Regions from separate parts of the Kitasatospora sp. NPDC094019 genome, predicted to be linked through region 2. Evidence: riboswitches for the same ligand, from Rfam matches in the RefSeq annotation. Region 2 holds a riboswitch; the other holds the start of a gene.
What was found. A riboswitch is a leader RNA that binds a small molecule or an ion and turns the genes downstream of it on or off. The one in region 2 is predicted to bind glycine.
Positions count from the first base shown of each region.

Region 1: it holds a riboswitch for glycine, as region 2 does, so the genes downstream of both, gcvT (glycine cleavage system aminomethyltransferase GcvT) here and gcvP (aminomethyl-transferring glycine dehydrogenase) in region 2, are expected to answer to the same signal.

Region 1 is NZ_JBIWIF010000005.1:489,902-505,511, forward strand. Features, by position in the region: gene glyA (serine hydroxymethyltransferase) at 1-300, opposite strand, end outside; gene gcvH (glycine cleavage system protein GcvH) at 381-764, opposite strand; gene gcvT (glycine cleavage system aminomethyltransferase GcvT) at 852-1,973, opposite strand; glycine riboswitch at 2,192-2,298, opposite strand; gene ACIQ9P_RS14585 (enhanced serine sensitivity protein SseB) at 2,494-3,288, shown strand; gene ACIQ9P_RS14590 (enhanced serine sensitivity protein SseB C-terminal domain-containing protein) at 3,473-4,420, shown strand; gene ACIQ9P_RS14595 (ABC transporter permease) at 4,928-5,917, shown strand; gene ACIQ9P_RS14600 (ABC transporter substrate-binding protein) at 5,974-7,749, shown strand; gene ACIQ9P_RS14605 (ABC transporter permease) at 7,850-8,860, shown strand; gene ACIQ9P_RS14610 (ABC transporter ATP-binding protein) at 8,857-9,927, shown strand; gene ACIQ9P_RS14615 (ABC transporter ATP-binding protein) at 9,962-11,026, shown strand; gene ACIQ9P_RS14620 (trimeric intracellular cation channel family protein) at 11,070-11,729, shown strand; gene ACIQ9P_RS14625 (IclR family transcriptional regulator) at 11,665-12,420, opposite strand; gene ACIQ9P_RS14630 (cysteine desulfurase family protein) at 12,769-13,950, shown strand; gene mnmA (tRNA 2-thiouridine(34) synthase MnmA) at 14,013-15,152, shown strand; gene ACIQ9P_RS14640 (NUDIX hydrolase) at 15,343-15,610, shown strand, end outside.
Region 2 is NZ_JBIWIF010000016.1:10,789-26,398, reverse strand. Features, by position in the region: gene ACIQ9P_RS29415 (sugar porter family MFS transporter) at 1-306, shown strand, start outside; gene ACIQ9P_RS29410 (dienelactone hydrolase family protein) at 477-1,178, shown strand; gene ACIQ9P_RS29405 (MFS transporter) at 1,251-2,555, shown strand; gene ACIQ9P_RS29400 (HAD domain-containing protein) at 2,692-3,222, shown strand; gene ACIQ9P_RS29395 (CPBP family intramembrane glutamic endopeptidase) at 3,252-4,040, opposite strand; gene ACIQ9P_RS29390 (glutamate--cysteine ligase) at 4,212-5,717, opposite strand; gene ACIQ9P_RS29385 (hypothetical protein) at 6,081-6,701, shown strand; gene ACIQ9P_RS29380 (DUF5999 family protein) at 7,054-7,245, shown strand; gene gcvP (aminomethyl-transferring glycine dehydrogenase) at 7,451-10,351, opposite strand; glycine riboswitch at 10,592-10,695, opposite strand; gene ACIQ9P_RS29370 (PRC and DUF2382 domain-containing protein) at 10,931-12,163, shown strand; gene ACIQ9P_RS29365 (MFS transporter) at 12,308-13,798, shown strand; gene ACIQ9P_RS29360 (DNA polymerase IV) at 13,958-15,415, opposite strand; gene ACIQ9P_RS29355 (vancomycin high temperature exclusion protein) at 15,470-15,610, opposite strand, start outside.

The DNA.
Region 1 (15,610 bases), on a different contig from region 2:
CTGCGCGCCCGAGTGCGGCTGGACGTTGGCGTGCTCGGCGCCGAACAGGGCCTTGATCCGGTCGATCGCGATCTGCTCGACCACGTCGACGTGCTCGCAGCCGCCGTAGTAGCGGCGGCCGGGGTAGCCCTCGGCGTACTTGTTGGTCAGGACCGAGCCCTGGGCCTCCATGACCGCCACCGGGGCGAAGTTCTCGGAGGCGATCATCTCCAGGGTGGTCTGCTGGCGGTGCAGCTCGGCGTCGACCGCGGCGGCGATCTCCGGGTCGAGGGCGTGCAGGGACTGGTTCAGAACCGTCATGGTGGGGTCTTCCCGGGAGTGAGAGGGAGGAGGGCCGGCGGGCGGGGCGGCCGCCGCGGGCGGGCCGCCCCGTGGGTGGCTCAGGCCGAGGGGTTGGTGAGCTTGCTGTACTCGTCGGCGCTCAGCAGCGGGCCGGTCGACTCGATCCGGACCTTGAACAGCCAGCCACCCTCGAACGGGTCGCTGTTGACCAGGCTGTTGTCGTCGGCGACGGCGTCGTTGACCTCGGTGATCTCGCCGGTCACCGGCGAGTACAGGTCGCTGACCGACTTGGTCGACTCCAGCTCGCCACAGGTCTCACCGGCGGACACGGTGTCGCCGACCGCGGGCAGCTGCACGTAGACGATGTCGCCGAGGGCGTCGGCGGCGTGCTTGGTGATGCCGACCGTGGCGACCTCACCGGCCTCGGCGGTGGTCAGCCACTCGTGCTCCTCGGTGTACTGAAGGTGCTGGGGGTTGCTCATGGCGTCATTCTCCAGGATGGGAAGCGGGTACGACGAAGCGGCCCGAGGGGCGGACGAGCCTCGCGAGGGAAAGGTGGGGGAGCGGCGTCAGCGGGCGCGCTTGTAGAACGGCAGCGCCACGACCTGCACCGGCTCGTGCTTGCCGCGCACGTCCACCGCGACGGTGGTGCCCGGCGCGGCGTGGGCCGCGTCCACGTAGGCCATCGCGATCGGCTTCTCCAGCGTGGGGGACGGCGCGCCGGAGGTGATCACGCCGATCGGGGCGCCGTCGGCGGAGACCACGGTGTACTCGGCGCGCGGCACCCGCTTGCCGTCGGAGACCAGGCCGACCAGGACCCGCGGCGGGTTGGCCTCGGCCTCGGCGGCGGCCCGCTCCAGGGCCTTGCGGCCGACGAAGGCGCCCTCGTTGGTGGTCTTGTCGAAGCGCACCACCCGGCCGAGGCCGGCGTCGAACGGGGTCAGCCCGGTGGACAGCTCGTGGCCGTACAGCGGCATGCCGGCCTCCAGGCGCAGCGTGTCGCGGCACGACAGGCCGCAGGGGATCAGGCCCCGCTCGGCGCCGGCGGCGGTCAGCGCCTGCCAGATCTGCTCGGCGTCGCCCGGGTTGCAGAAGATCTCGAAGCCGTCCTCGCCGGTGTAGCCGGTGCGGGCGAGCAGCACGTCGCGGCCGGCCACCTGGGCCGGGAGGATCGCGTAGTACTTCAGGCCGGGCAGGTCGGCCTCGGTGGTGTCGGCCAGGATCGCGGTGGACTCCGGACCCTGGACGGCGATCAGCGCGTAGGCGTCGCGGTCGTCGGAGACGACGGCGTTGAAGCCCTTGGCGCGGGCGATCAGCTCGTCCAGCACCAGCTGGGCGTTGGAGGCGTTGGCGACGACCAGGAAGGCGTCCTCGCGCAGGCGGTAGACGATCAGGTCGTCCAGGATGCCGCCGTCCTCGGCGCAGATCATGGTGTAGCGGGCGCGCAGCACGCCGAGCGCGGAGACGAAGCCGACCAGGGCGTGGTCCAGCATCTCGCCGGCCTGCGGGCCGGTGACGGTGATCTCGCCCATGTGGGAGAGGTCGAACAGCCCGGCCCTGGTACGGACGGCGAGGTGCTCCTCGCGCTCGCTGCCGTAGCGCAGCGGCATGTCCCAGCCGGCGAAGTCGGTCATGGTGGCGCCGAGGGCGCGGTGCAGCGCGTCGAGCGCGGTGAGGCGGAGGGACGACATGGCCAGGAACTCCTCGGTCGGGGCACTCAGGGGTGCGCACGCCGGGACCGGCCCTGCAGGGGGCGGCGGACCCTGCGCGCGGGCATGCGGCGGCTGGGTCTCCCCATCTGTCGTCGTACCTGAGAGCTTCACCGGCCACTGCCCTGTAACAGGACAGCATGGCGGCTTGCACCGTGGGTGGGCGGACGGCAGGGCCGTGCGCCGCTTTCCAGATCTGCCTAACCCGTGCGGTAGGGGGGCCTGAGAGATTCCGGGGAGGACTTGCTCCTTCGGCGCCGGCTGTGCCGCCAGGACGGGGCACTCCGGACTCTCCCGCGCGGGTTCGAGCGGCCGGTATGGAGTTGGAGGGGCTGGGTGGATGCCACCGCAGACGCGCACATCATGGCACGTCCGCACCGATGGCGGGAGAGGGGGCTGCCTCACAGGTCCCTCCCCGTTCTCTGTCGCGTTCCGCGTCCCGCTCCGCCGCGCCCGGACGCTAGGCTGCGGGAACGGCGAGCGGAGGGCGGTACAGCGGCGGATGGGGAACCCGGTGGAGCAGCAGGGCTGGGGCGGGGCGCAGTCGGCGCCGGCGGGCGGTTCGTGGCCGGCCAACGAGCTGGAGCAGGTGCTCACCGCCGCGCTCGGCGACCCGGGCGCGACCCCGCGGGTGATCGAGGTGCTGGCGCGCAGCCAGGTGTGGATCCCGCTGCCGTCCGGCGGCGACCCGCAGGGGCGGGCGCTGGACCTGCCGACCCTGGAACTGGCCGGCGGCCCCTATGTCCCGGTGTTCTCCTCGCAGGAGGTGCTGCGGCAGCAGGCGCCGGGGATGGCGTTCGCGGTCGCGCCGGTGTGGGAGTTCGCCCGCGGCCTGCCGCTGGGCGTCGGCATCGCCGTCAACCCCGAGGCCCCGGTGGGCATCCCGGTTCCGCCGGAGGGCGTGGCCGAGCTGCGCCGCGGGCCGCGCGAGGACCGCTGGGACGCCGTCCAGGACGCGCCGTCCGGGGGCCGGGTGGCGCTGCGCGAGCCGGTGCCGGGTGAGGACCCGGAGCTGTTCCTGGCCGCCTGCCGTGCCGAACTGGCACTGCTGCCCGGGGTGCTGACCGCCCGGCGGGCGCTGGCCAGTGTCGAGGGCGAGCCGACCGTGATGTTCGTGGGTGTCCAGCTGGACCCGGCGGCCCCGGCCGACCCGGGGGCGGTGAACGAGGCGCTGGGGCGCGCGCTGGGAACCGCGCCGCTGCCCGGCGGCGTCCACCTCGTACTGCTCGACCTCGCGGACGACCCGGTGGTCGAATGGATGCTGAACCGGGTCGCGCCCTTCCACGTACGGGGCTGAGCCGGACCCCGGCCGTCCGTCCGGTGCCTGTAGGGCCGGGCGCGGACGGGGGAGCGGTGGGGAGCGGCGCGGGCCCTGGCACGTCGGCGTGGCGGTGGTCGGCGGCGCCCCATAAGGTGCGTCCTGACGGCCGCCGGGCCGCCGGTGACGGACGAGGAACGAAGAGGCGCAACGAGGTGGGCGCATGAGTGCGGGATCGGTAGCTGGCGGCGCACCGGGGCCCTGGGGCCAGGCGCCCACCGGACGCCCGGATCCGGGCGCGCTGGAGCGCGCCCTGCGCGAGGTGGCGCCGGAGCGCTACGAGGCATACGAGACGATGTTGAACGCGCTCGCCGAGGGCCGGGTCTGGATGCTGCTGTGGCACGGCACGCCGGGCAGCGCCGACGCCCAGTACGGGAACATGGAGATCAGCGGCCACGGCTACGCGCCGGCCGTCACCTCGCCCGAGCAGTTGGCGGCCTCCGGCTGGGCGCGGGCGCACGAGGTGATCTCGGGCCGGGAGATCGCGGCCTCGCTGTACCGGACCCGCTGGGGGCTCTGGCTGAACCCGCACGCCCCCGGTGGCGGGGTCGGGGTGCCGTGGGCGGACCTGCGCCGGGTGGCCGCGGGGCTGGACCGGCTGCCGGCCGGCCCGTTGAAGCTGAGCGAGCCACAGGTGCCGGCCCAGCAGTTCTTCGCGCTGCTGGAGCGGCAGGCGGCCGAGGTGCGCTCGGTGCGGGCGCTGCGCCGGGCCTGGGTGCGGCCGTCCGTGGGCGAGCCGTACCTCGCCATCGGACTGGAGCTGTACGAGAGCTCGCCGCCCACGGTGGAGGCGGTGCGGGCGCTGATGCAGCGGGCGATCGCGGTCGCGCCGGAGGGGCTGGCGGTCTCGACGGTGGCGATGGCGGACGAGTTCGACCCGGTGGCACTGTGGATGCGGGCCCACGCGCGCCCGTTCTACGACCGGGAGGCGGCCGGGCACGGCCGTCCGCAGACCGGCCCGTACCCGCCGGTGCCCCCGCCGCCGTACGCCTCGCAGCAGGGTCCCGCCCACGGGCAGGGCTTCGGTTACGGCACCCAGCCGCCGGGTCCGGGCTGGCCGGGGCAGCAGCCGCCGCCGCAGCAGCCGTGGCCCGGCTACCCCGGTCGCTGACCGGGGGCGGCCGGGGGCGGCCCGGCACGGGCCTCCGGACCGGCGCGCCGGATGCCCTTCCATGAAACCGGCTTGACATTCCGTCAGGCCGGTTTCGACGTTTTTTCGGACGTTCTCCCCGAATCGCAGGAAGACATCTTGACATGGCTGTTACAGCTGTGTGAAGAGGGATATGCCGATGACCTGGGAGGTGCATGCGGACAGATCACAGTTGGGCATCTGTCGGTGGTCAGGGCTGGCGTAAGCCAGTTCGGATGGCAGAGAGTTCTGCAACAGCCCGCCGCGCGTGGTTGGCGTCCCACAAGGGCGAACGCGCTGGCGGACCGCATGATCCACGTGACGCCCATCCCGCGTGGCAGCAGTACTGAGCCAGTCGTACCGCTGGAAGCACTCCGCTCCTGTACCTCCGTACGTCCGCACCCAAGCACGTCCGCACCAGCCGCGCCGCCGATCCCGGTGCCCGGCACCCGTGGGCCGGCCACCGTCGGCGAGGGGACCGAACTGACCATGACCGCACCCATCAAGACCGCCGGCAACGCACCGGAGGCAGACGCCGCCGCGAGTCCGGCCAAGAAGATCGAGGGCCGCTCGCTCGGCCGGATCGCCTGGACCCGCTTCAAGCGGGACAAGGCCGCCCTGGTCGGCGGCGTCGTGGTGATCCTGCTGATCCTGCTCGCCGTGCTGGCGAAGCCGATCGAATCGGCCTTCGGCCTGGATCCCGACGCCCTCAACCAGGACCTCCTGGACGCCGACCTCGGCGGTCTGCCGTTCGGCGACTGGGGCGGCATGAGCTGGGACCACCCGCTCGGCGTCGACCCGCTGCAGGGCCGTGACCTGCTGACCCGTGTCATCGAGGGCTCCTGGGTCTCCCTGCTGGTCGCCTTCGGCGCGACCGTGCTGTCCAACACCATCGGCACCGTGCTCGGCATCATGGCCGGCTACTACGGCGGCTGGGTGGACACCCTGATCAGCCGGGTGATGGACGTCTTCCTCGCCTTCCCGCTGCTGCTGTTCGCGATCGCGATCTCGACCTCGCTGCAGGGCGGCGCGTTCGGCCTGCACGGCCTCCCGCTGCACATCATGGTGCTGATCTTCGTGATCGGCTTCTTCAACTGGCCCTACATGGGCCGGATCGTGCGCGGACAGACCCTCTCGCTGCGTGAGCGCGAGTTCGTCTACGCGGCCCGGAGCCTGGGCGCCCGGGGGCCGTTCATCCTCTTCAAGGAGCTGCTGCCCAACCTGGTCGGTCCGATCCTGGTCTACTCGACCCTGCTGATCCCGACCAACATCCTCTTCGAGGCCGGATTGAGCTTCCTCGGCGTGGGCATCCAGCCCCCGCAGGCGTCCTGGGGCGGCATGCTCCAGGACGCGATCCGGTACTACCAGGTGGACCCCCAGTACATGGTGGTCCCCGGTCTGGCGATCTTCGTCACCGTACTCGCCTTCAACCTGCTCGGCGACGGGCTGCGTGACGCCCTCGATCCCAAGAGCAACTGACGCCGCGTCAGGATCCCTCGTTCGGCCAACACTTCCTCAAGGGGTTGATCTCAACCATGCGTAGGTCCCGTACCGTCGCGCTGACCGCCGCGGCCGCTGCCGCGGTCCTGGTCGTCACCGGCTGCTCGTCCAGCTCGAAGAGCACCGACGCCAAGCCCACCGGCTCCGGCACCGAGGCCGCCGGCGGCTCCGGTGCCAATGCGGCCACCAAGGGCATCGTCAACGCCTCCGACAAGAAGGGCGGGACGGTCACCTTCGAGATGAAGGGCACCCCGGACTCGCTCGACCCCGGCAACACGTACTACGCGTACATCTACAACTTCTCGCGTCTGTACGGCCGTCCGCTCACCACCTTCCAGCCGGGCGCCGGCGAGGCGGGCAACAAGCTCGTCCCGGACCTCGCCGAGTCGCTCGGCCAGGTCAGCGCGGACGGCCTGAGCTGGACGTACAAGCTGCGCAAGGGCCTGAAGTACGACGACGGCACCCCGATCACCTCGAAGGACGTCAAGTACGCCGTCGAGCGCTCCAACTTCGCGCCGGACGTGAACTCCAACGGCCCGACGTACTTCAAGGAGCTGCTGGTCGACAACCCCACGCCGTACGAGGGTCCGTACAAGGACAAGACCGGCGACCTGAAGTCGATCGAGACCCCGGACGACACCACCATCGTCTTCCACCTGACGCACGCCTTCGCCGACTTCGACTACCTGGTCAGCGCCCCGCAGACGGTTCCGGTCCCGCAGGCCAAGGACACCGGCGCCGAGTACGTCAAGAAGATCGTCTCCTCCGGCTCCTTCAAGTTCGAGTCCTACGAGGACGGCAAGCAGGCCGTCCTGGTCCCGAACACCAACTGGGACCCGAGCACGGACCCGATCCGCAAGCAGCTGCCGGACAAGATCGTGCTCCGGATGAACATCGACCAGGCCACCATCGACAAGGACCTGCTGGCCGGCAACGCCCAGGTCGACCTGGTGGGTGGCGGTGTCGACCCGCAGACCCAGGCGCAGATCCTGCAGAACCCGAAGCTGAAGGCCAACACCGACAACGCCTACGGCGGCCGTCTGGTCTACATGGCCATCAACACCGATGTCGCGCCGTTCGACAACATCGAGTGCCGCAAGGCCGTCCAGTACGCGGTCGACAAGGTCTCGGTGCAGACCGCGCTCGGCGGCCCCGTCCGCGGCCAGGTCGCCAACACCGTGCTCCCGCCCGACATCCCGGGCCACCAGGACTTCAACGTCTGGGAGACCAAGGACAACAAGGGCGACGAGGCCAAGGCCAAGGACGCGCTGAAGGCTTGCGGCAAGGACAGCATCACCACCGTCCTCTCCGCCCGCACCGAGCGCGCCACCGAGGTCGCCGCCGCCACCTCGATCCAGGCCGCGCTGAAGAAGGTCGGCATCAACGCCGAGATCCAGCAGTTCCCGCAGGGCAAGTACCTGGCGGACAGCGCCGGCGCTCCGAAGTTCGCCAAGGAGCACAACATCGGTCTGATGATGATGCAGTGGGGCGCCGACTGGCCGACCGGCTACGGCTTCCTGCAGCAGATCGTCGACGGCCGCGCGATCAAGGCTTCCGGCAACAGCAACCTGGCCTCGCTGAACGACCCGGCGGTCAACAAGCTGCTCGACGACGCCGCCACCAACCCGGACCGGGCCGCCCGCGAGAAGATCTACGGCGACATCGACAAGAAGGTCATGGAGGCGGCGGTCTACGTTCCGCTGACCGACTTCAAGGTCTTCCTGTACCGCCCGGACAACGCCACCAACCTCGCGTCCACGCCGGCCTTCTCGGGTGAGTACGACTACCTGAACATCGGCACCACCAAGTAAGAGCCTGGCTCCGCATCCCTGAAGGCAGGTGAAGGCAGCGGTTCGCCCGCCGCCGTCCGGAGGACCCCGGACGGCGGCGGGCGGCCGGAGCCGACCAACTGTGTTTGCCTACATCATCCGCAGGATCCTCGCCGCGGCGGTGCTGCTGCTGGTCGTCAGCGCGGTCACCTTCGCGATCTTCTTCCTGCTCCCGCGCCTCGCCGGCGAGACGGTCGACCAGCTGGCCACCCAGTACATCGGGAAGAACCCCTCTCCCGACGCGATCGCGGCGGTCAAGAAGAACCTGGGCCTCGACCAGCCGCTGTACACCCAGTACTGGAACTTCCTCAAGGGTCTGGTCAGCGGCGCCGAGTACAAGTTCGGCCCGGAACCGGCCACCTGCCACGTGCCCTGCTTCGGCTACTCCTTCAAGAACCACCTGGAGGTCTGGCCCGAGCTGTCCAAGCGGATCCCGGTCACGCTGTCGCTCGCCATCGGCGCGGCCAGCCTCTGGCTGGTCTCCGGTGTCGCCACCGGCGTCGTCTCCGCCCTCAGGCCGCGGTCGATCTTCGACCGGATCTCGATGGGCATCGCCCTCGCCGGCGTCTCGCTGCCGGTCTTCTTCACCGGCGCGCTGCTGCTCACGGTGTTCAGCTACGAGTGGCCGATCCTGGACAACCTGCAGTACGTCAACTTCACCGACGACCCGTTGATGTGGGCCCGCAACCTGATCCTGCCCTGGATCTCGCTGGCCTTCCTCTACTCCGCCCTCTACGCCCGGCTCACCCGCGCCGGCATGCTGGAGACGATGAGCGAGGACTACATCCGCACCGCCCGGGCCAAGGGCCTGGCCGAGCGCAAGGTCGTCACCCGGCACGGACTCCGCGCCGCGCTGACCCCGATCGTCACCATCTTCGGCATGGACCTCGGTCTGCTGCTCGGCGGTGCGCTGATCACCGAGCAGGTGTTCTCGCTCCAGGGCGTCGGCCAGTTCGCCGTCCAGGCGATCTCCGACAACGACCTGCCGAAGATCCTCGGCACCACGCTGCTCGCCGCCTTCTTCATCGTCCTCTGCAACCTCGTGGTTGACCTCCTGTACGCCGCTGTCGACCCCCGGGTGAGGCTGTCGTGACCGAGCTCCAGAAGACCCCGGCCCGCGCGGCCGCCCCGGCCGGAGGGGACCCGTACCTCTCCGTCCGGGACCTGCGGATCCACTTCGACACCGACGACGGCCTGGTCCGCTCCGTCGACGGGGTCAGCTTCGACCTCGCCAAGGGCCGCACCCTCGGCATCGTCGGCGAGTCCGGCTCCGGCAAGTCCGTCACCTCGCTCGGCATCATGGGTCTGCACCGCTCCAAGCGGGCCCGGATCACCGGCGAGATCCGCCTCGACGGCGAGGACCTCGTCGCCGCCGGGCCGGACCGGGTCCGGGAGCTGCGCGGCCGCGAGATGGCGATGATCTTCCAGGACCCGCTGACCGCGATGCACCCCTACTACACGGTGGGGCAGCAGATCGTCGAGGCGTACCGGGTGCACCACCCGCAGGCGACCAAGAAGCAGGCCCGCGCCCGCACCGTCGAAATGCTCGACCGGGTCGGCATCCCGCAGCCCGACCGCCGGGTCGACGACTACCCGCACCAGTTCTCCGGCGGCATGCGCCAGCGCGCCATGATCGCCATGGCCCTGGTCAACGACCCCTCGCTGCTGATCGCCGACGAACCCACCACCGCCCTGGACGTCACCGTGCAGGCGCAGATCCTGGACCTCATCCGGGACCTCCAGGAGGAGTTCGGCTCGGCGGTCATCATCATCACCCACGACCTCGGGGTGGTCGCCGAGCTCGCCGACGACATCCTCGTCATGTACGGCGGCAAGTGCGTCGAGCGCGGCCCGGCCGAGACCCTCTTCGACTCCCCGGAACACCCCTACACCTGGGGCCTGCTGGGCTCGATGCCGCGCCTCGACCGGGAGCTCCAGGAGCGACTGGTGCCGGTCAAGGGCACCCCGCCCAGCCTGATCAACGTGCCGTCCGGCTGCGCCTTCCACCCGCGCTGCCCCTACGCGGCGCTGACCGGCGGACGCTCCACCGAGGAGACCCCGGGACTCACCGAGGTCGCGCCCGGCCACCACGCCGCCTGCCACCTCGCGCTCTCCGAGCGGCACCGCATCTTCACCGAAGAGATCGCGCCCCTGCTGTGAGCCCGGACTCGTACCACCCTTCTGGAGAGAACCGATGACGGACACTCAGGCGGCGACCATCCCCGCGCCGGCGCCCGCCCCCGATCGGCAGCCGCTGCTCAGGGTGACCGGTCTGACCCGGCACTTCCCCATCCACAGCGGTCTGCTGCGGCGCCAGAGCGGCGCCGTCCGGGCGGTCGACGGCATCGACTTCACGGTCAACGCCGGTGAGACCCTGGGTGTCGTCGGCGAGTCCGGCTGCGGCAAGTCGACGATGGGCCGGCTGGTCACCAGGCTCGACGAGCCGACCGGCGGGACGATCGAGTTCGAGGGCAAGGACATCACCCATCTGGGCGTCGGGGCGATGCGGCCGCTGCGCCGCGACATCCAGATGATCTTCCAGGACCCGTACTCCTCGCTGAACCCGCGTCACACCGTCGGCACCATCGTCGGCGCGCCGTTCCGGCTGCAGAAGGCCGCGCCCGAGGGCGGGATCAAGAAGGCCGTCCAGGAACTGCTGGAGCTGTGCGGGCTCAGCCCCGAGCACTACAACCGCTACCCGCACGAGTTCTCCGGCGGCCAGCGCCAGCGCATCGGCATCGCCCGGGCGCTCGCCCTGCGGCCCCGGATGATCGTCGCGGACGAGCCGGTCTCCGCCCTGGACGTCTCCATCCAGGCCCAGGTGGTCAACCTGCTCGACGACCTCCAGCGGGAGCTCGGCCTGACCTACCTGATCATCGCGCACGACCTCTCGGTGGTCCGGCACGTCTCCGACCGGGTCGCCGTGATGTACCTCGGCAAGATCGTCGAGATCGCCGACCGGGACTCGCTCTACCGCAGCCCGATGCACCCGTACACCACCGCGCTGATGTCGGCCGTCCCCGTGCCCGACCCGCGCCGGCGCCAGCGCGCCGGGCGCGAGCGGATCCTGCTCAAGGGCGACGTGCCCTCGCCGATCAACCCGCCCAGCGGCTGCCGCTTCCGCACCCGCTGCTGGAAGGCCCAGGAGATCTGCGCCACCCAGGAACCGCCGCTCGCCGTCGCGACCGCGGGCCACCAGGTGGCCTGCCACTTCCCGGAGAACGCCGTCACCGGTGACGGGGCCCGGGCCTCCGTCTGACCGTACGGTCGGAGGGGAGGCCCGGCCGGGTCACACTGGTGCGGTGACCTCGCAGATCTTCCCCTCCGACGTGCAGCAGTCGCTGGACCTCGTCGGCATCTTCGTCTTCGCCCTCTCCGGAGGGCTGCTCGCCGTCCGCAAGAACATGGACATCTTCGGCATCTGTGTCCTCGCCGAGGTCACCGCGCTCGGCGGCGGAGTGATGCGCGACCTCGTCATCGGCGCCACCCCGGTGGCCGCGTTCAGCAACCTCGGCTACTTCGTCACCCCGTTGTGCGCCGCCCTGGTGGTCTTCTTCCTGCACCCCGAGGTCGAGCGGATCAACCGCGCGGTGCAGACCCTCGACGCGCTCGGCCTCGGCCTGTTCTGCGTCACCGGCACCGCCAAGGCGCACGACTTCGGGCTCGGCGCCGTCTCCTCGGTCGCCCTCGGCATGGTGACCGCCGCCGGCGGCGGCGTGATGCGCGACGTCCTGGCCGGCGAACTCCCCTCGCTGCTGCGCTGGGACCGCGAGATCTACGCCGTGCCGGCCCTCGTCGGCGCCGCCCTGGTCGCCGTGCTGATCGCCCTCGACAGCCTCACCGCCGCCACCGGCACCGCCGCCGCGCTGACCGCGTTCGGCCTGCGGATGCTCGCCCTCAAGTACGGCTGGCGCGCGCCGCGGGCCTGGCACCGCAACGGTTCTCGCACCAGCGAGGAGTAGGCGAGCCGCCGTACGCCAGCGAGACCGCCTCCGCCGTGCAGAGCAGCTCCGGCACCAGCCGCAGCAGCTCGGCCGGCGGCATCCGGTCGGCCGGCGCCGAGATCGCGCAGGCCGCGACCGCCCGTCCGTCGCTGCCCGCCACCGGCGCGGCCACACAGGTGACCGCCTCCCGGTGCTCGGCCGACTCCGCCGCCCAGCCCCGCCGGCGCACCGCCGCCAGGTCCTCGGCCAGCCCGTCCGCCGCCGGGCCGTCCGGCGCCAGCCCGGCCAGCAACACCCGGCCGATCGCCGTCCCGGCGGCCGGCGCCCGCCGCCCGATCCGGTCCGGCCGGCCCGGATCGGCGCTCCAGCGGCCGGCCAGCTCGTCCAGGTACAGCACCTCGTCGTCCTGCAGCACGGCCAACCGCACGGTGCAGCCGCAGCGCTCGTTCAGCGCGGCCAGGTAGGGCGCGGCGACCTGCCGGACGTCGATCTCCTGGAGCGCCCGCTGGGCCAGCGACAGCACCCGGCCGCCCACCCGGTAGCGGCGGTCGGACAGCCGGTGCACGAAGCCGTGCTCCTCCAGCGTGCGCAGCAGCCGCAGGGCGGTGGACTTGTGCACCCCGATCGAGCCGGCGGCCTGCTCCAGGGTGACCGGCCCGTCGCCGAGCGAGCCGAGCAGGGTCAGCGCCCGATCGACCGACTGCGACATCGCGTTCCCCGTTCCTGGTTCCGTTCCTGGGTCCGGCCGCGCGGCGTGGCGGTGGCCGTCGGGCCGCGTGGCGGTGGTGTCCGGGCCGCGTGGCGGTGGTGTCCGGGCCGCGTGGCGGTGGTGTCCGGGCCGCGTGGCGATGGCCGCCGGGCCGCGTGGTGATGGCCGTGAGGCCGTGTGGTGGTGGCCGTCAGGCTAACCGTTCGTGGCCCGTTCCCCGTACCTGGGCTGCCCCGAGGGGCAGCACCCCGGTGACCGGCGTCCGGTGGCCGGATCGGTGCGGTGCGCCCGGCCGCACCGGTCGCACCGGTCCGGCGCAGGCCGGAGGACCACTACAATCGGATGGTTATGCCATACCTGGACCATGCGGCGACCACGCCGATGCTGCCCGAGGCGATCGCCGCCATGTCGGCACACCTGGGGGTCGTCGGCAACGCCTCCTCCCTGCACGCGGCCGGCCGCCGGGCCCGCCGCGTGGTCGAGGAGTCCCGCGAGTCGCTCGCCGACTCGCTCGGCGCCCGGCCCAGCGAGATCGTCCTCACCGGCGGCGGCACCGAGTCCGACAACCTCGCCGTCAAGGGCCTGTACTGGGCCCGCCGCGGTGCCGACCCGGCACGCACCCGGGTGCTGTGCAGCCCCGTCGAGCACCACGCGGTGCTGGACGCCGTGCACTGGCTCGCCGAGCACGAGGGCGCCACCGTCGACTACCTGCCGGTCGACGCCCTCGGCCGGGTCCACCCGGCGGCGCTGCGCGAGGCGATCGAACGCGACCCCGGCTCGGTCGCCCTGGTCACCGTCATGTGGGCCAACAACGAGGTCGGCACCGTCCAGCCGGTGGCCGAACTCGCCGCCGTCGCCGCCGAGTACGGCATCCCGATGCACGCCGACGCGGTGCAGGCGCTCGGTCAGGTGCCGGTCTCCTTCGCCGGCTCCGGCCTCACCGCGCTCACCGTCACCGGCCACAAGATCGGCGGCCCGTTCGGCATCGGCGCGCTGCTGCTGTCGCGCGGCGCCACGCCCGTCCCGCTGCTGCACGGCGGCGGCCAGGAGCGCGACGTCCGCTCCGGCACCCTCGACGCGCCCGCCGCCGCCGGCTTCGCGGCCGCCGCCGCCATCGCCGTCGAACGCCGCGAGGAGCACGCCCTCACCCTGGGCGCGCTGCGGGACGAACTGGTCGCGACCGTGCACGCCGCCGTCCCGGACGCGGTGCTCAACGGCGACCCGGCGGGGGAGGGGCGGCTGCCCGCCAACGCGCACTTCTCCTTCCCCGGCTGCGAGGGCGACGCGCTGCTGATGCTGCTCGACGCCCGCGGCATCGAGTGCTCCACCGGCTCGGCCTGCTCGGCCGGCGTCCCGCAGCCCAGCCACGTGCTGCTGGCGATGGGCGTCGATCCGCTGCTCGCCCGGGCCTCGCTGCGGTTCTCGCTCGGCCACACGTCCACCCGCGAGGACGTCACCGCCCTCGCCGAGGCCATCGCCCCGGCCGTCCAGCGCGCCCGCAACGCCGGCCTCGCGGCCGTCCGGCGCTGAGCCCTTCCGGCCGAACGGCCCCGGCGGAATGCCGGACGGCACCACGTACGCTTGGAGTCATCATGACTGACTTCCCGGGTGCCCCCACCGCTCCGTCCGCCAGCGGCCGCCTGCGCGTGCTCGCCGCGATGTCCGGCGGGGTGGACTCCGCCGTCGCCGCCGCCCGCGCCGTCGAGGCCGGCCACGAGGTGACCGGCGTGCACCTGGCGCTGTCCAGCAACCCGCAGTCCTTCCGCACCGGCGCCCGCGGCTGCTGCACCATCGAGGACTCCCGGGACGCCCGCCGCGCCGCCGACGTGATCGGCATCCCCTTCTACGTCTGGGACCTCGCCGAGCGCTTCCGCGAGGACGTCATCGACGACTTCGTCGCCGAGTACGCCGCCGGGCGCACCCCGAACCCGTGCCTGCGCTGCAACGAGAAGATCAAGTTCGCGGCGCTGCTGGACAAGGCGGTCGCCCTCGGCTTCGACGCCGTCTGCACCGGCCACTACGCCCGGATCGTCGACCTGGCGGACGGCTCCCGCGAACTGCACCGAGCCGTCGACGCCGCCAAGGACCAGTCCTACGTGCTCGGCGTGCTCGACGCCGACCAGCTCGCCCACTCGCTCTTCCCGCTCGGCGACACCACCAAGGACGTCATCCGCGAGGAGGCCGAGCGGCGCGGCCTGGCCGTCGCGAAGAAGCCCGACTCGCACGACATCTGCTTCATCGCCGACGGCGACACCCAGGGCTTCCTGGCCCAGCACCTCGGTACCGCCACCGGCGACATCCTGGACGTCGACGGCACCAAGCTCGGCGAGCACGACGGCGCCTACGGCTTCACCATCGGCCAGCGCAAGGGCCTGCGGATCGGCCGCCCGGCCGCCGACGGCAAGCCGCGCTACGTGCTCGACATCTCCCCGGTGAACAACACCGTCACCGTCGGCCCGGCCGAGGGCCTCGACGTCACCGGCCTCACCGCGATCCGTCCCCGCTGGTGCGGCACCGAGCCGCTCGCCGACGGCCGCTACACCGCCCAGCTGCGCGCCCACGGCGAGGAGGTCCCGGTCAGCGCCTCGGTCGCCGACGACACCCTCCACGTCGACCTCGACACCCCCGCCCGCGGCATCGCCCCCGGCCAGGCCGTGGTCCTCTACGACGGCACCCGCGTCGTCGGCTCCGCCACCATCGCCACCACGCACCGCCCGGCCGTCAACGCCTGAGGACGGACGCTGTTCCTGACCGCCCGCGCCGCCGACCCGGCGACGCGGGCGGCATTCAGCGGGTGCGGTCGATCAGCATTACGGCAGCGACGGCCACGTGAAAGGCGGCCGCCACCGACACGGTGGCACCCACCGGTCACCGGTCAGGTGATCCACCAGGGCCGGGCCGCGACTGTCCTTCAGGGCTCCTATTCTCCTGCACATGAGTAACAGTGCCGGGAAGCCTCGGTCAACGCCGCTCCACTCGGTGTCCGTGGCCGGGGTGGTGGTGCGCGAGGACGGTCGGGTGCTGGCGATCCGGCGGGCCGACAACGGGACCTGGGAGCCGCCGGGCGGAGTGCTGGAGGTGACCGAGGCCGTCGAGGACGGCGTACGGCGCGAGGTGTTCGAGGAGACCGGGATCAAGGTCGGCGTCGAGCGGCTGACCGGCGTCTACAAGAACGTGAGCCGGGGAATCG
Region 2 (15,610 bases):
TACGCGACGGTCGCGCTGGTCGCCGCGCACGTCTTCGTGTTCTGCTTCGCGTTCTCCTGGGGCGTGGTGGTCTGGGTGCTGCTCGGCGAGATGTTCCCCAACCGGATCCGCGCGCTCGCGCTGTCGGTCGCCGCCTCCGCCCAGTGGATCGCCAACTGGGCGATCACCGTCAGCTTCCCGGACCTCGCCGACTGGAACCTCTCGGCCACCTACGTCATCTACGCCGCCTTCGCGCTGCTCTCCATCCCGTTCGTGGCCTTCTGCATCAAGGAGACCAAGGGCCGCGCCCTGGAGGAGATGGGCTGACCACCCGCCCGGCCGACCATCCGCCCGGCCGAGAACCCGACGGCCCCGACCGACCCCCGCCCGCACGTTCCGCGCGCACGACCGGGCACCCTCACCGGCCCCGACACCCCACCGGCCCCGACCCGCCGCCGTGCCGCCGCGCCCGGCGGCCCGTCCCCCGAGAGGAAGCCATGCCTGACCAGGGCGGCTCCCGGCAGAACGTCACCTTCCCCAGCGGTGGCCGCGAGGCCCACGGATACCTGGCCCGTCCGCCCCAGGGCGTCGGCCCCGGCCTGGTGGTGGTCCAGGAGTGGTGGGGCCTGACCCCGTACCTGGCCGAGGTCGCGGACCGGTTCGCCGCCGAGGGCTTCACCGTGCTCGCACCGGACCTCTTCGGCGGCGCGACGACCCACGACAGCGCCGAGGCGGCCCGGCTCAAGCGCGAGCTGCCGGTCGAGCAGGCGGTACGGGACCTCGGCGGCGCGGTCGACCTGCTGCTCGGCCTGGAGGGCGTGGTCGGTGACGCGGTCGGCGTGGTCGGCTTCTGCATGGGCGGTGGCTTCGCCCTGCTGCTGGCCGCCGCCGAGGGCGACCGGGTGGCCGCGGCGGTCCCGTTCTACGGCCTGCCGCCCGATCCGGACTTCGAGTACCGGGGCCTGACCGCCCATGTGCTCGGCCACTACGGGGAGCACGACCGGTTCCTCCCGATGGCCGCCGTCGACGAGGCGGCGATCAGGATCGGCGAGGCCACCGACGTCCGACCGGAGTTCCACTTCTACCCGGCCGGGCACGCCTTCATGAACGAGGAGAACGCGCTCGGCACCTACGACCCGCTGCAGGCGGCGATCGCCTGGAAGCGCACCCTGACCTTTCTCTGGGGACACCTCGGCTGAACCCCGGGCGCGCCCCGGCGCCGGTCCGGTAATCGGATGGACACGGACCAACCGCCCCGGCATAGTCGCGGAGTGCAGAGCCAACCCCCGCCCCCGCCCGCCGGCCGCTTCGCCTGGGCGAGCCGCAACTTCCGGATCCAGACCGCCGCCACCGTGGTCAGCGGGCTCGGCAACGCCGGCGCCCCCATCGCCACCGCGTTCGCGATCCTCGACGGCGGCGGCTCGACCGCCGACATCGGTTACGTCACCGCGGCCAGGCTGCTGCCCACCGTCCTGCTGCTGGTGATCGGCGGCGCGCTGGCCGACCGGCTGCCGCGCCATCACGTCATGGTCGGCGCCAATCTCTTCAGCGCCGTCTCCCAGGGCGCCCTCGCCCTCCTGGTCCTGACCGGCGAGCCCACGCTCTGGCAGCTGATGCTGTTCTCGGCCGGTGCCGGCGCCGGCTACGCCTTCTACTCCCCCGCCTCCGGCGGCATGATCCTGGAGAGCGTCACCCCCGAGCACGCCGCCCGGGCCTTCGCGGTCTACCGGACGGGCTTCAACGGCGCGCAGATCGGCGGCGCCGCCCTCGGCGGCGCGCTGACCGCGGCGGTCGGCGCCGGATGGGTGCTCGCCCTGGACGCCGCCTGCTTCCTGGCCGCCGCCGCACTGCGCTTCCTGCTCGAACCGCAGGCCCCCACCGCCCCGGCCGAGGGCGGCGGCATGCTCCGCGAACTGCGCGAGGGCTGGCACGAGTTCTCCTCCCGCCGCTGGCTCTGGGTCATCGTGCTCCAGTTCTCGATGCTCGTCGCCTGCGTGGGCGCGGTCGAGGCGGTGTACGGGCCGGCCGTGGCGAAGGAGCGGCTCGGCGGTGCCCGCGACTGGGGCCTGGCGATGGCGGCCTACGGCGTCGGCCTGGTCGCCACCGGCGTGCTGATGGTCCGCTGGCAGCCGCGCCGGATCCTGCTGGTCGGCAACTGGGGGGTGTTCCTGTTCGGCGTGCCCGCGTTGGCGCTGGCGGTGTCCGCCCCGCTGCCGGTGCTCTGCGCGGCGATGTTCCTCTCCGGTGTCGGCGTGACCGTCTTCGGCGTCAACTGGATGATCGCGCTGCAGCAGGAGATCCCGGCCGAGGCGTTCTCCCGGGTCGCCGCCTACGACGAACTCGGCTCGCTCTCGCTGGCGCCGCTCGGCGCCGCCCTGGCCGGCCCGGCCGCCGACCTGCTCGGCCTGTCCGGCGCGCTATGGTCCTGCGCGGTGGCCTCCCTGGTGCTCAGCGTCGCCGTCCTGCTGGAGCCACAGGTCCGCCGGCTCTCCCGGCGCCCAGCCGGGCCTCCCGCCGCCGGGCCTCCCGCCGACGCCCTGGCGAAGCCCGCCGAGGAGCCCGCTGCGGCCGCCTGAGCCCGGCCCACCGCAGCACGCCGGGTCCGCTGCGAGCGCCCCCGGTGCGCCCCCGTACGCGCCCTCCGGCGGGCAACCGACGGGGGCCCCGGATCGTCCGACCAGGTGACGACGCACGAGACCTGGGGGGCGCCCGATGCCGAAGCCACTGCTGTTCCTGGACGTCGACGGCGTGCTCAACCCGGTCTGCCCCCACCCCGGAGCGGGGTTCGACACCCACCCCCTGCTCGGCTACACCGTGCTGCTCTCCGCCCGCCACGGCAGCTGGCTGCGCGAACTGGCCGGGACCTACGAACTGGTCTGGGCCACTACTTGGGAGGAGCATGCCAATAGTCACATCTCACCGGCGCTCGGCCTGCCCGAGCTGCCCTTCGTCCGCTTCACCGGCTACGTCCCCCAGCCCGGCGACCCGCGCGTCCCGCTGATGGAGCTGTTCTCCGCGCGCAAGTGGGCCCCGCTGCTGCGCTACGCGGCGGGCCGCCCCTTCGCCTGGATCGACGACGTCATCCCGCCCCGGCTCGTGCGCGGCTCGCTCTGGCGGCGCGACCGGGTACTACTGCCGATCGACCCCGGCGAGGGGCTCGAACGGCGCCATGTGGACCGGCTGCTGTCCCGGCCGCCCCGGCCCGGCGCGACGGCCCCGGTCAGGCGCCGGGCGGCCGGCTGACCTCCAGCTGGGGCAACGGCCGGCCCGGCTCAGGCGGTGGGCAGCCAGCCGACGTGCCCGGCCAGCAGCGCGTACCCGACGAACGCCACCGTGTCGATCAGCGCGTGCGCCACCACCAGCGGCATCACCCGCCCCCACCGCCGGTACAGCAGGCAGAACACCGCACCCATCACGATGTTCCCGACCAGCCCGCCGACCCCCTGGTACAGGTGGTACGAACCGCGCAGCAGCGAGCTCGCCACCAGCGCGGCCGGCCACGTCCAGCCCAGCTGCGTCACCCGGCGCAGCAGGTAGCCGAGGACGACGACCTCCTCCAGGATCGCGTTCTGCCAGGCCGAGAGGACCAGCACCGGGATCCGCCACCAGACGTCCGGCAGCCCGGACGGCGCGACCGTCAGGTTGTAGCCGGCCGCCTGCGAACCCAGGTACAGCACCAGTCCGGAGCCGCCGATCGCCGCCGCCACGGCCGCGCCGCGGCCGAGGTCGCGCAGCTTCTGCCCGAGGTCGAAGCCCAGGATCCGCAGCGACACGCCCTCGCGGACCAGCAGGTAGCCGACCAGCACGACCGGCATCAGCCCGCGGCCGATGTAGTAGAGCTGCCAGACCAGGTCGAGCCAGGGTCGGCCGGGCGCGCGCGAGCCGTTCAGGGTGGCCACCTGCTGGCCGAGCTTCAGGGTCTCGGTGAGCGAGCCGGTGAAGCTGATCAGCGCGGCGACACCGCTCGCACCGAGCGAGAGGCCGAGCACGGTCAGCAGTTCCACACCGAGCAGCCGGCGGGTCGGCTTCGCGGTCTCCGGTGCGGTGGGAACGGTCGTCACGGGGGTGCTCCAGCGCGGACGGCGGCGGACGGACGGTGCTCCGGCCGCCGGCGGACGACGGCGGCGGACCGGAGCGGTCATCCTTCCACAGCCCGCCGCGCGGGCCCCGGCGAGGACCCGGTGGCGGATCCGGAGGGAATCCGGAGGTGGTGGCGGGTCCGGAGGCGCGCCCTACCCGACCGGCCAGGTGTGCACCGGCTCGCCGCCGCGCATGTGCTCCATGTAGCGCCGGGTCATCGCCGCGAGCGCGCTCGGCCGGTCCGTCCCGTACTGCTCGCGCAGCCGGTGGAAGGTCGCGCTCTGCCAGGCCGCGCCGTTGGTCCGGCGCAGGCAGCGCTGCTCGATGATGCCGAGGTAGCGGTCCCGGTCGGCCGGCTCCACGCCCCACGCGTCCAGCCCCTGGTAGGCCATCGGCAGCAGCTCGTTGAGCACCAGGTCGACGGCGGAGATCGTGCTCGGCCCGCCGCCGCGCCCGGTCCGGCCGGAGCGGGGCCACTGGAACACCGCGTCGATCCCGTACCTGGCCGCCTGGCGGAAGTTCTCGTCGGCCAGCTCGAACGGCAGCCTGGTCCAGATCGGGCGGGACTGCTCGGCCAGCACCCGCACCACGCCGTAGTAGAAGGCGGCGTTCGCGAGCGTGTCGGCCACCGTCGGCCCGGCCGGCAGGGCCCGGTTCTCCACCCGCAGGTGCGGCACGCCGCCGCTGACGTCGTACACGGGCCGGTTCCAGCGGTAGATGGTGCCGTTGTGCAGCCGCATCTCGGCGAGCCGCGGCACCCCGCCGGAGGCCAGCACCTTCGCCGGGTCCTCGTCGTCGCAGATCGGCAGCAGCGCCGGGAAGTACCGCAGGTTCTCCTCGAACAGGTCGTAGGCCGAGTCCACCCAGCGTTCGCCGAACCAGGTGATCGGCCGCACGCCCTGGGCCTTGAGTTCCGCCGAACGGGTGTCGCAGGCTTGCTGGAACAGCACCGGCCGGGTCTCCCGCCACAGCTCCCGGCCGAACAGGAAGGGCGAGTTGGCGCCCAGCGCGAGCTGCGGCCCGCAGATCGCCTGGGCGGCGTTCCAGACCGAGGCGAAGCGCTCCGGGGTCACCTGGAGGTGGAGTTGGAGCGAGGTCGCGGCGGCCTCGGCGACCATCGTGATCGAGTCCAGTTCGAGGCGCTCCACGCCCTCGATGTCCAGGGTGATGTCCTCGCCGCGGGCGGCCAGGATCTGGTCGCTGAGCAGGCTGTACCGCTGGTTGTGGGACATCGCGTCGAGCCCGGTGTGGTCGAGCTCCAGGGTCGGCAGGATGCCGACCATCACGATCCGCGCGCCGGCCTCCCCGGCCCGCCGGTCGGCGTAGCGCAGGCCGGTGTCGATCTCCTCGCGCAGCTCCTCGAAGACGTGTCCGCCGAGCCGGTGCGGTGCGATGTTGACCTCGATGTTGAAGCGGCCGAGCTCGGTCTGGAAGTCGGCGGAGCCGATCGAGGTGAGCACCTGCGCGTTGTTCAGCACCGGAAGGCCCTGCTCATCGGCCAGATTGAGCTCGATCTCCAGGCCCATCACGGCCTTCGGGCGGTCGAAACGGTCCTCACGGAGCATGCGGCCGAGCGTCTCCAGGCAGGACTGGAGCTTGCGGCGGTACATCTGCCGGTCCGACAGTTCCGCGCGAGTCGCCACGACCTTCTCGCCCATGGTCCCCTCCTCCTGAGCCGGCCGGCCCTCGACCGTGCAAGCATCATGCCCACCCCGAAGATCGATACCCGAAGGCTTCGAATGGCTTGCAATGCAAGGGAACTGACGTCGTTTCAGCTCAACTGCCGACTTGCCCGACGCCACCGCCTGTGATAAACAGGTCACCCTGCGCACCTGTTCGAGTAGAATTCGCACTGCGCCACGGCGCGGTCCGCCGTCGCCCGGGATCCGAGGACGGCGGCCGAGCCGGCACCGCGATCCTGCCCAACCGGACAAGGCCCAGGTTTCCGTCACCGTCGACGCACCCGCCATGCCGGTATGCCGCACTCGCACGCCGATCTCGCACGGAGAGGCGACCTTGCCATGACTCTGCAGACCCCCCAGCCCCCGCCCAGTGCCCTGCGCGCGGTGCTCGCCGCGCTCGACTCGGAAACAGCGCTGCGCCAGCCCGCCGCCGCCGCGCTGCGCCGTCCGACCGGGCCGCTCCTCCCCGCGCACCCACTCGCCGTCCACGTCCTGGACGGGCCGCGGGCCGAACTCGCCGCCGCCCGCCGGACCGGGTGGCGCTTCCTGATCAAGGACGGCGCCGAGGTCGCGGCGGCGGCCGAGGTGGTGCAGGGGGCCGAGGGCCATTCCTTCTCGCACTTCACCGCCGGCCCGTACCTGGACTCGACCGTCAGAGCGCTGCGCCAGGCGTGGCAGCTCGCGCAGTCCTCCCGGACCCGCTGCCAGCCGAGGCTGCTGACCTTCCCGGGCCAGTACGCGACGGCGCTCTGGCTGCACAGTCCGGACGGCGGTCCCGGCGCCGATCTGCTGATCCCGCTGGCCCCGGCGCCGATGGGGGTCACCGCGCACCGCGCCCACCCGGCCGCCGAACTGCTGCCGGTCCTGGCCCGAGGTCCGATCGCCCGCTCCCCGATCGCCCGTCCGGTGCTCCTCGGCGCCCCCGCCGATCCGACCCGGCTCGCCTCCGGGGCGCTCTGACCGTCGTCGGCTCCGCTCGGCTCACCCGTCCGGCCCTACCCGTTCAGGTCATCCGGCATGGCCCGAACGGACCGTCCGACCGATGGCCCGTTCGGCCTGGATTCCGGCCGCTCACCACCTGAACGGGTGATCTATGGCCGGGGGTTGTGGCGCGTGTCACGAAATCGCTGCGCGCGGGTCCCGGGATGCCGACACTGGGAACCAGCGTGGAAGGACCTCCTGTCCTACCCACTTGAGCGCCGGTCCACACCTGGCCCGGCGCCGGACAGGATCCGACCACCGCGGCGGCGCCCGACGGCCATCCGGCGGCACCGCATCACGGGGAGGATCGCGGAGCGAAGCGAGGGTACGTATGTGCCAGCACCGTCCTGAGTGTCCGTCGGCCGAGTCCGAGGACCGCGAGGCCGCCGTCCCGGTGGCCTGTCACCCGGAACAGGGGTGGAGCCTGCTCTGCAACGGCGTCCTGCTCTTCGAGGACACCGGCGAGCTGCTGCCCGACGGCCGGGTGATCGCCCCGCGCCGTCCGGCCGCCAGCGCGGTCTGAACCGCCGGACCGACCCGGGGGCGCGACGCACCGACCGCTCCCCGGCCGCACCGACCGCCCCGGGCCCGCAGCCGCAGCCGCAGCCGCAGCCGAGTATCACGGAACACCGCAGGCGCACCACGGGGCAGGGCCCCGGCGGAAACACCGCCGGGGCCCTGTCGCATGCGGTTCCGTCCGCCGTCCGGTCCCGGACGGCACACCGGAATCAGACGCCGTACTCGTCCATCGGCGGGCAGGAGCAGACCAGGTTCCGGTCGCCGTACGCGCCGTCGATCCGGCCGACCGGCGGCCAGTACTTGTCCGCCGGGTTCACGCCGGCCGGGAAGACCGCCTCCTGCCGCGAGTAACCGTGCGCCCAGTCGCCGGCCAGGGTGGCGGCGGTGTGCGGCGCGTTGCGCAGCGGGTTGTCCTCGGCGTCCCACTCGCCCGAGCCGACCTTCTCGATCTCGGCCCGGATCTCGATCATCGCGTCGCAGAACCGGTCGATCTCGTACAGGTCCTCGGACTCGGTCGGCTCGATCATCAGCGTGCCGGCCACCGGGAACGACATGGTCGGCGCGTGGAAGCCGTAGTCGATCAGGCGCTTGGCGATGTCGTCCACCGTCACGCCGGTCTCCTTGGAGAGCGGGCGCAGGTCGATGATGCACTCGTGCGCCACCAGGCCGCCGGGGCCGGTGTAGAGCACCGGGAAGTGCGGGGCCAGCCGCTTGGCGATGTAGTTGGCGTTCAGCACCGCGACCTGGGTGGCGCGCTTGAGGCCCTCGCCGCCCATCAGCCGGACGTAGGACCAGGAGATCGGCAGGATGCCGGCCGAGCCCCACGGGGCGGCCGAGATCGGACCGACACCGGTGGCCGGGCCGGCCTCCGGCTGCAGCGGGTGGTTCGGCAGGTACGGCGCGAGGTGCGCGCGCACCGCGACCGGGCCGACGCCGGGGCCGCCGCCGCCGTGCGGGATGCAGAAGGTCTTGTGCAGGTTCAGGTGCGAGACGTCCGCGCCGAACTTGCCCGGCTTGGCGAGACCGACCAGGGCGTTGAGGTTGGCACCGTCGACGTAGACCTGGCCGCCGGCCTCGTGCACCAGGCCGCAGATCTCGGTGATCTGGGTCTCGTACACGCCGTGGGTGGACGGGTAGGTGACCATCAGCACCGACAGGTTGTCGCGGTGCTGCTCGATCTTCGCCTTGAGGTCCTCGACGTCGACGTCACCGTCGACCAGGGTCTTGACCACGACGACCCGCATCCCGGCCATGACCGCGGAGGCGGCGTTGGTGCCGTGCGCGGAGGACGGGATGAGGCAGACGTCGCGCTGGGTGTCGCCGTTGCCGTGGTGGTAGGCGCGGACGGCCAGCAGGCCGGCCAGCTCGCCCTGGGAACCGGCGTTCGGCTGGATGGAGACGGCGTCGTAGCCGGTGACCTCGACCAGCTGCTGCTCCAGACCCCGGATCAGGGAGAGGAAGCCCGCGGCCTGGTCGACCGGCGCGAACGGGTGCAGCTGGCCGAACTCCGGCCAGGTCACCGACTCCATCTCGGTGGTCGCGTTGAGCTTCATGGTGCAGGAGCCCAGCGGGATCATGCCGCGGTCCAGCGCGTAGTCCCGGTCCGACAGGCGGCGCAGGTAGCGCAGCATGGCGGTCTCGGAACGGTGGCTGTGGAAGACCGGGTGGGTCAGGTACTCGTCCTCGCGCAGCAGCGCGGCGGGCAGGGTCTCGGCGTTCTCCGCCACCTCGACGCCCTCGACGCCGAACGCGGCCCAGACGCCGGCCAGGTCCTCGCGGGTGGTGGTCTCGTCGGTGGAGACCGAGATCCGGTCCTCGCCGTCCTGGAAGACGTTGATGCCGTTGACGCGGGCGGCGGCGGCGATCGCGGCGGCACGGCCCGGGACGACCGCGGTGACGGTGTCGAAGAACTCGCCGTGCAGCAGCTCGACTCCGCCGGCCCGCAGGCCCTGGGCCAGCGCGGCGGCGTAGCGGTGGGTGCGGCGGGCGATGTCGGCCAGGCCGTCGGGGCCGTGGTAGACGGCGTACATCGAGGCCATCACGGCGAGCAGCACCTGGGCGGTGCAGATGTTGCTGGTGGCCTTCTCGCGGCGGATGTGCTGCTCGCGGGTCTGCAGGGCCAGCCGGTAGGCGCGGTTGCCGTGGGTGTCGACCGAGACGCCGACCAGGCGACCCGGCAGCGAGCGGGCGTACTCGGCGCGCACCGCGAGGTAGCCGGCGTGCGGGCCGCCGAAGCCCATCGGCACGCCGAAGCGCTGCGAGGTGCCGCAGGCGATGTCGGCGCCGAGCGAGCCCGGGGACTTCAGCAGGGTGAGGGCGAGCAGGTCGGCGGCGACGGCGACGATCGCACCGAGGCCGTGGGCCTGCTCGATCACCGGGGCGAGGTCGCGGACCGCGCCGGTCGCGCCCGGGTACTGGAGCAGCACGCCGAAGACGCCGCGCTCGGCGATCTCGGCCGGGATGCCGTCGGAGAGGTCGGCGACGACCACCTCGACGCCGGTCGGCACGGCGCGGGTGTTGATCACCGCGACGGTCTGCGGCAGGGTGTCGGCGTCGACCAGGAAGACGCCGCCCTTGACCTTGGTGACGCGGCGGGCCAGGGCCATCGCCTCGGCGGCCGCGGTGCCCTCGTCCAGCAGCGAGGAGCCGGAGGTCGGCAGGCCGGTCAGGTCGGCGACCAGGGTCTGGAAGTTGAGCAGCGCCTCCAGGCGGCCCTGCGAGATCTCCGGCTGGTACGGCGTGTAGGCGGTGTACCAGGCCGGGTTCTCCATGACGTTGCGGAGGATCACCGGCGGCGTGAAGGTGCCGTAGTAGCCCAGGCCGATCATCGACCGGAGGACGGAGTTGCGGTCGGCCAGCTCGCGCAGCTCGGCCAGGACCTGGGCCTCGGAGCGGCCGTCGGGCAGGTCCAGCGCGGTGATCGAGCGGATCGCCTCGGGAACGGCGGCGGTGGCCAGCTCGTCCAGCGAGCCGTAGCCGACGTGGGCCAGCATCTTCTCCTGCGCGGCGGCGTCGGGGCCGATGTGCCGGTTCTCGAAGGGGCTGGCCTGTTCGAGCTCGGTGAGGGTCGCGGGGGTGGTGGGGCGTCCCGAGTTCGGCTGGGCGTTCATGGTGGTCGAGGCCTCCTGGTCACGGACCGGCGGGGGTGCGCACGCCGGGCTCCCTCGCCGCTGCGGACAACAGCGGAGGACCCGGTCGGACGAACCCGACAGGCCTCCCCCTCTGTCATCGGGACCTGAGAGCTTCGCCCGCGCGGAGCGCCGTGGGACGCCCCGCCGGCTTGCACCGTCGGTGAGGGTGGGGTCCGCCGGCTCCCTCGCCCGCGTTCCTGCCCTGCTTTCCAGAGTGACCTATCCCGCACGGTACGGATGCCTGAGAGATTCCGGGGAGGAGTTGCTCCTTCGGCGCCCCGACCAGCGGTTTCCACTGCCGGGGACTCTCCCGCGCGGGCTCGGCGGTCGCGCCCAGGGTACCAGCGGGAGGCCCGGCGATCACGGGTGCGTCCGGTCACTTCGGCTCCGGGACCCGCCCGCCCGGCTTGCCCCGGACGGCGCAGCGCCGCGCCCGTCCGGACCCGCCCCGGTCGCGCGGGTCCGGTTCATGGCTTTTGGTGTGAAGTGGCGGACGGGTTGGGCGGGCCGGCCGTCGTCCTGCGGGAGTTCCGCAGGGTCACCGCACTGGAGGAAAGAGTGCAGACCGACATCGACCCCCGGGACCTCATCGGCCACAAGGCGGTCGACCGTAACGGGGACAAGATCGGCACCATCGACGAGGTGTATCTCGACGACGCCACCGGCCGGCCCGAGTGGGCGGCCGTGCGGACCGGCATCTTCGGCCGGGACGCCTTCGTCCCCCTGACCACGAGCGAGTTCTCCGGCGACGAGCTGCGGGTGCCGTACGACAAGTCCCTGGTGAAGGAATCACCGGACTTCGGCGTCGGCCAGCACCTGTCGCCCGCCCAGGAGCTTCAGCTCTACCGCTACTACGGGCTGGACACCCCGGTGGACGGCCGGCCGTCGGCGGGTGACGGCTCAGGTTCGGAACCGGCCGATCTCGACTTCGGCACCACCGCCGACCGGGGCACCGCCGACCGGGGCACCGCGATCGGCACGGCCGCCGTGGGCGCGGCCGCGGCCCAGGGCACGAACATCACCAACGGCACCACCAACGGCACCGGCACGACCAACGGCACGGGCACCACGCATCCGGCCAAGCCGCTCGGCCTCCACCAGTCCCCCACTCCCGTCCCGAGCCCGGCCGCCGACCTCGGCAAGCCGTCCGACCCCGCCCCGGAGGCCCCCGTGCGGACCCTCGCCACGCCCCTGCCCACCACGACACCCACCGCTCCGCAGCAGGCCGCCGAGCGTCCGCACACCCCGGCGCCCCCGGCCACCGTGCCCGCCGCGGGGACGGCCCGCCCCGAGGAGGGTCCGGCCGCGTCCTCCCCGAGCGGCCCGGTGGAGATCACCTGCCGCGAGGAGCGGCTGGACATCACCACCGAATGGCATGTGCTGGGCACCGCCAAGCTGCGCAAGTACGTCACCAGCGAGCCGGTGGAGCGGCGGGTCGCGGTGGTCCGCGAGCGGGTCCGGGTCGAGCGGATGCCGGTCGGCGACGCGGAACGGGCCTCGCTCACCGAGAAGGAGATCGCCGAGGCGGTGGAGGAGGTGACCCTTCGCGAGGAGCGCCCGGTGGTCCGCAAGTACCTGGCGCCGATCGAGCGGGTCCGCCTGGTGGTGGAGCGCTACACCGCCGAGGAGGTGGTCCGGGACGAGCTGCGCCGCGAGCACGTCGAGGTCCACGACAACACGGCGGCCGCGTCGACCCCGGCGCCGTCCGCCGCGCACGCGCCGGCCCGTCAGGCCGCCCATCCGGCGGTCGAGGACCAGGGCCGCCCGGCTCCGCTGCGGCCGCTCGCCTGACCTTCCCGGAACCGTGGGACCCCGGCCGATCATGGCCGGGGTCTTTCCTTTTTACCAAGGCTTAACCAATGAATATTTGACACATTGAAGTATCTCCCGGCATGGTTACTTCAGTTCATTCACTATGTACGGAAGGAAGCAACCGTGAGTGAGGCACCACAGCCCACCACTGCGGCCGAGAAGCCGAGCAGCGCCCGGGTCCTGCCGGCCCTCATCCTGGCGATGCTGTCGTTCAGCGTGGTGCAGACGGCGGTCGTCCCGATCCTGCCCTCGCTCGCCAAGGAACTGAGCGTCTCCGGCTCCAGCATCACCTGGCTGATGACGGCCAATCTGCTGTCCGCCGCCGTGCTCACCCCGCTGCTCGGCCGCTTCGGCGACCTGCGCGGCCGCAAGCCGATGCTGCTGATCTCGCTCAGCGGCCTGGTCGCGGGCTCCGCGCTCGCCGTCTCGACCCACTCCTTCACCTGGCTGGTCGTCGCCCGCGTCCTCCAGGGCGCCGGCGGTGGCGTGCTCCCGCTGGCCATCAGCATCGTCCGCGACGAGCTGCCCAAGCAGAAGGTGACCGGAGGCGTCGCCGCCATCAGCGCCTCGATGGGCGTCGGCAGCGGCCTCGGCCTGGTCGCCACCGGCCTGCTGCTGGAGCACTGGAGCTACAAGTCGATCTTCTGGATGGGCCTGGCCTTCGGCCTGCTCGCGATCGCCCTGGTCGCCGTCCGGGTGCCCACCGACCCGGTCACCGACAAGGAGGGCGGCGCCGACCCGCTCGGCGCCATCACCCTGGCCGGCTGGCTCTCCGCCCTGCTGGTCGCGGTCAGCCAGGGCAACCACTGGGGCTGGACCTCCACCAAGACCCTCGGCCTGTTCGCCGTCGCCGCCGTGGTCGCCCTGCTCTGGGGCGTCATCGAGGTCAAGGTCAAGCACCCGCTGGTCGACATGAAGATGATGTCCCGCCCGGCCGTCGCCTTCACCAACCTCGCCGGCCTGCTCATCGGCTTCGGCATGTACGGCTCGTTCATGGTGATCAGCAACTTCGCCCAGACCCCGGAGAAGTTCGCCCACTACGGCTTCACCGCCACCGTGCTGCACGCCGGTGTGATGCTGCTGCCCTCCGCCCTCGGCTCGATGGTCGCCGCCCCGCTCGGCGCCATGCTGATCGCCCGCCGCGGCCCGCGCCTGCCGCTGGTGCTCGGTGGCGTCCTCGGCGCCGTCGCGATGGCCTACCTGGCCCTGCGGCACAGCCACGAGGGCGACATCTACCTCTCTTCGGCCATCTTCGGCCTCGGCATCGGCCTCGCCTTCTCGGCGATGCCCGCCTACATCAACGGCGCCGTCCCGGTCGAGCAGAGCGGCATCGCCAACGGCATGAACGCCGTGCTGCGCACCGTCGGCGGCGCGATCGGCACCGCCGTCATGGCCGCCATCCTCACCGGCGACACCATGAAGCTGCCGATCCCGATCGCGCTGCCCACCCTGGACGCCTACAAGCACGCGTTCTGGACCGCCGCCGTCGTCTGCATCGTGGCCGGCGCGGTGCCGTTCCTGATCCGCAGCGTGCGGCCGACCACCACGGTGGCCTCCGGCAACACGACGGCGGACCTCTCCTCCGGCCGCGAGCCGGTCAAGACCGACGCCTGACGAGGCGTCCCGCCCCGCGCCCAGGGACAGGGCGCGGGGACCGGACCAGGACGGTCGCCGAGGGCATCGCGACCGTCCACGGCCCGGACACGAAGCGGCCCCACCCGGCTCCCCCGCCGGGTGGGGCCGCTTCGTGTCCGCACCCGGCGGGGGAGCCGCTCAGCCCTCCTCCCCCGGACCGCCCCCCGTACCCTCCGGTTCCGCACCGTCCCCGTCCCCGTCCCCGTCCTCGGCGCCGGGCCACCCCTGACGCAGCGGCAGCGGCCGGGCCGGCTCCAGGGCCGGCTCGTCGATCCGGAAGGTCCGCACCCGGCCCGGCCCGCTCCACGGCGTCTCGAACCGGACCGTCACCCGGCCCACTCCGCTCCCCTGCACCCACCCCGGCCCGTGCTCGGCATGCCGCACGTCCTGCCCCGGCAACCAGCGGCGCACCGCCACGACCGGCTCCCCGGCCGGCTCCGGCGACTCCTCCACGCCCGCCTCGGTCACCGCCCCGGCGGCGGCCTCCGCCTCCTCCCGGACGGCCTGCGCGAACAGGTCCTCCTGGGTGTAGTCGGCCAACTGCGCCACCCCGACGCCCAGCAGCCGCACCCCGCCCGTGATGTCCACCTGGGCGGCCAGCCGTCGCGCCGTCTCGACGACCACCGCCTCGTCGTCCGTCGGCCCCCGCAGCGTCTCCGACCGGGTCAGGGTCGAGAAGTCGAACCGCCGGACCTTCAGCACCACCGTCCGCCCCGAACGCCCGGCCCCGCGCAACCTCCGCACACAGCGCCGCGCCAGGGCCTCCACCTCGCGCAGCACCCGGTCCCGGTCGGCCAGGTCGACCTCGAAGGTGTCCTCCACCGACACCGACTTGGCGTCCTGGTCAGCCACCACCGGCCGGTCGTCCAGCCCTATGGACATGGCGTGGACGCCGACGCCGTGCGCCTTGCCCAGCAGTTGCACCAGCTCCGCCTCGCCCGCCTCGGCGAGCTCGGCCACCGTGCTCAGCCCCGCCCGCTTCAGCACCTGCTCGGTGGCCGGGCCGATCCCGGGCAGCGCTCGCACCGGCATCGGCCCGAGCACCGCGCGCTCGTGCCCCGGCTCGACCAGCACCAGACCGTCCGGCTTGGCCTGCTCGGAGGCGATCTTGGCCATCAGCTTCGACCCGGCCGCCCCGACCGAGGCGGTCAGGCCGGTCCGCTCCAGGATGTCCGCGCGCAGGTCCTCGGCCAGCGCCAGCACCAGCCGCTCCCCCGTCCCGTGCTCCGCCCCGGCGAGCACCGGCCCGTACGGACCGGCCTCCAGGTCGACGAAGGCTTCGTCCAGGCTGAGCGGCTGCACCAGCGGCGACAGCTCCCGCAACAGCCCCATCACCAGCCCGCTCGCCCGCCGGTACGCCTCGAAACGGCCGGCCAGGAAGGCCGCGTTCGGGCAGAGCCGGCGCGCCTGCGCCATCGGCATGGCCGAGTGGACCCCGAACTTCCGCGCCTCGTAGGACGCGGTCGACACCACCCCGCGCCCGCCGAGCCCACCGACGATCACCGGCTTGCCGCGCAGGCTCGGCTTGGCCGCCTGCTCCACCGCCGCGAAGAAGGCGTCCATGTCGAGGTGGATGATGCTCGGCAGCGACCGCACCCGCCGATCATCCCGCACGGGTCCGACAACGTGTCCGAACCCGGCCGCCGGAGGTCAGCGCGCTCCCGTGCCGCCACCAGTGCCACCGTCCGTGCGCCCGCCCTCACCGGCCGCGCCCGCGTCGGCCAGCGCCCTCGGTATCCCCGGTTCGCGCGGCCCGAGGAACAGCGGGTCCGGCCGCAGCCAGGCGTTCAG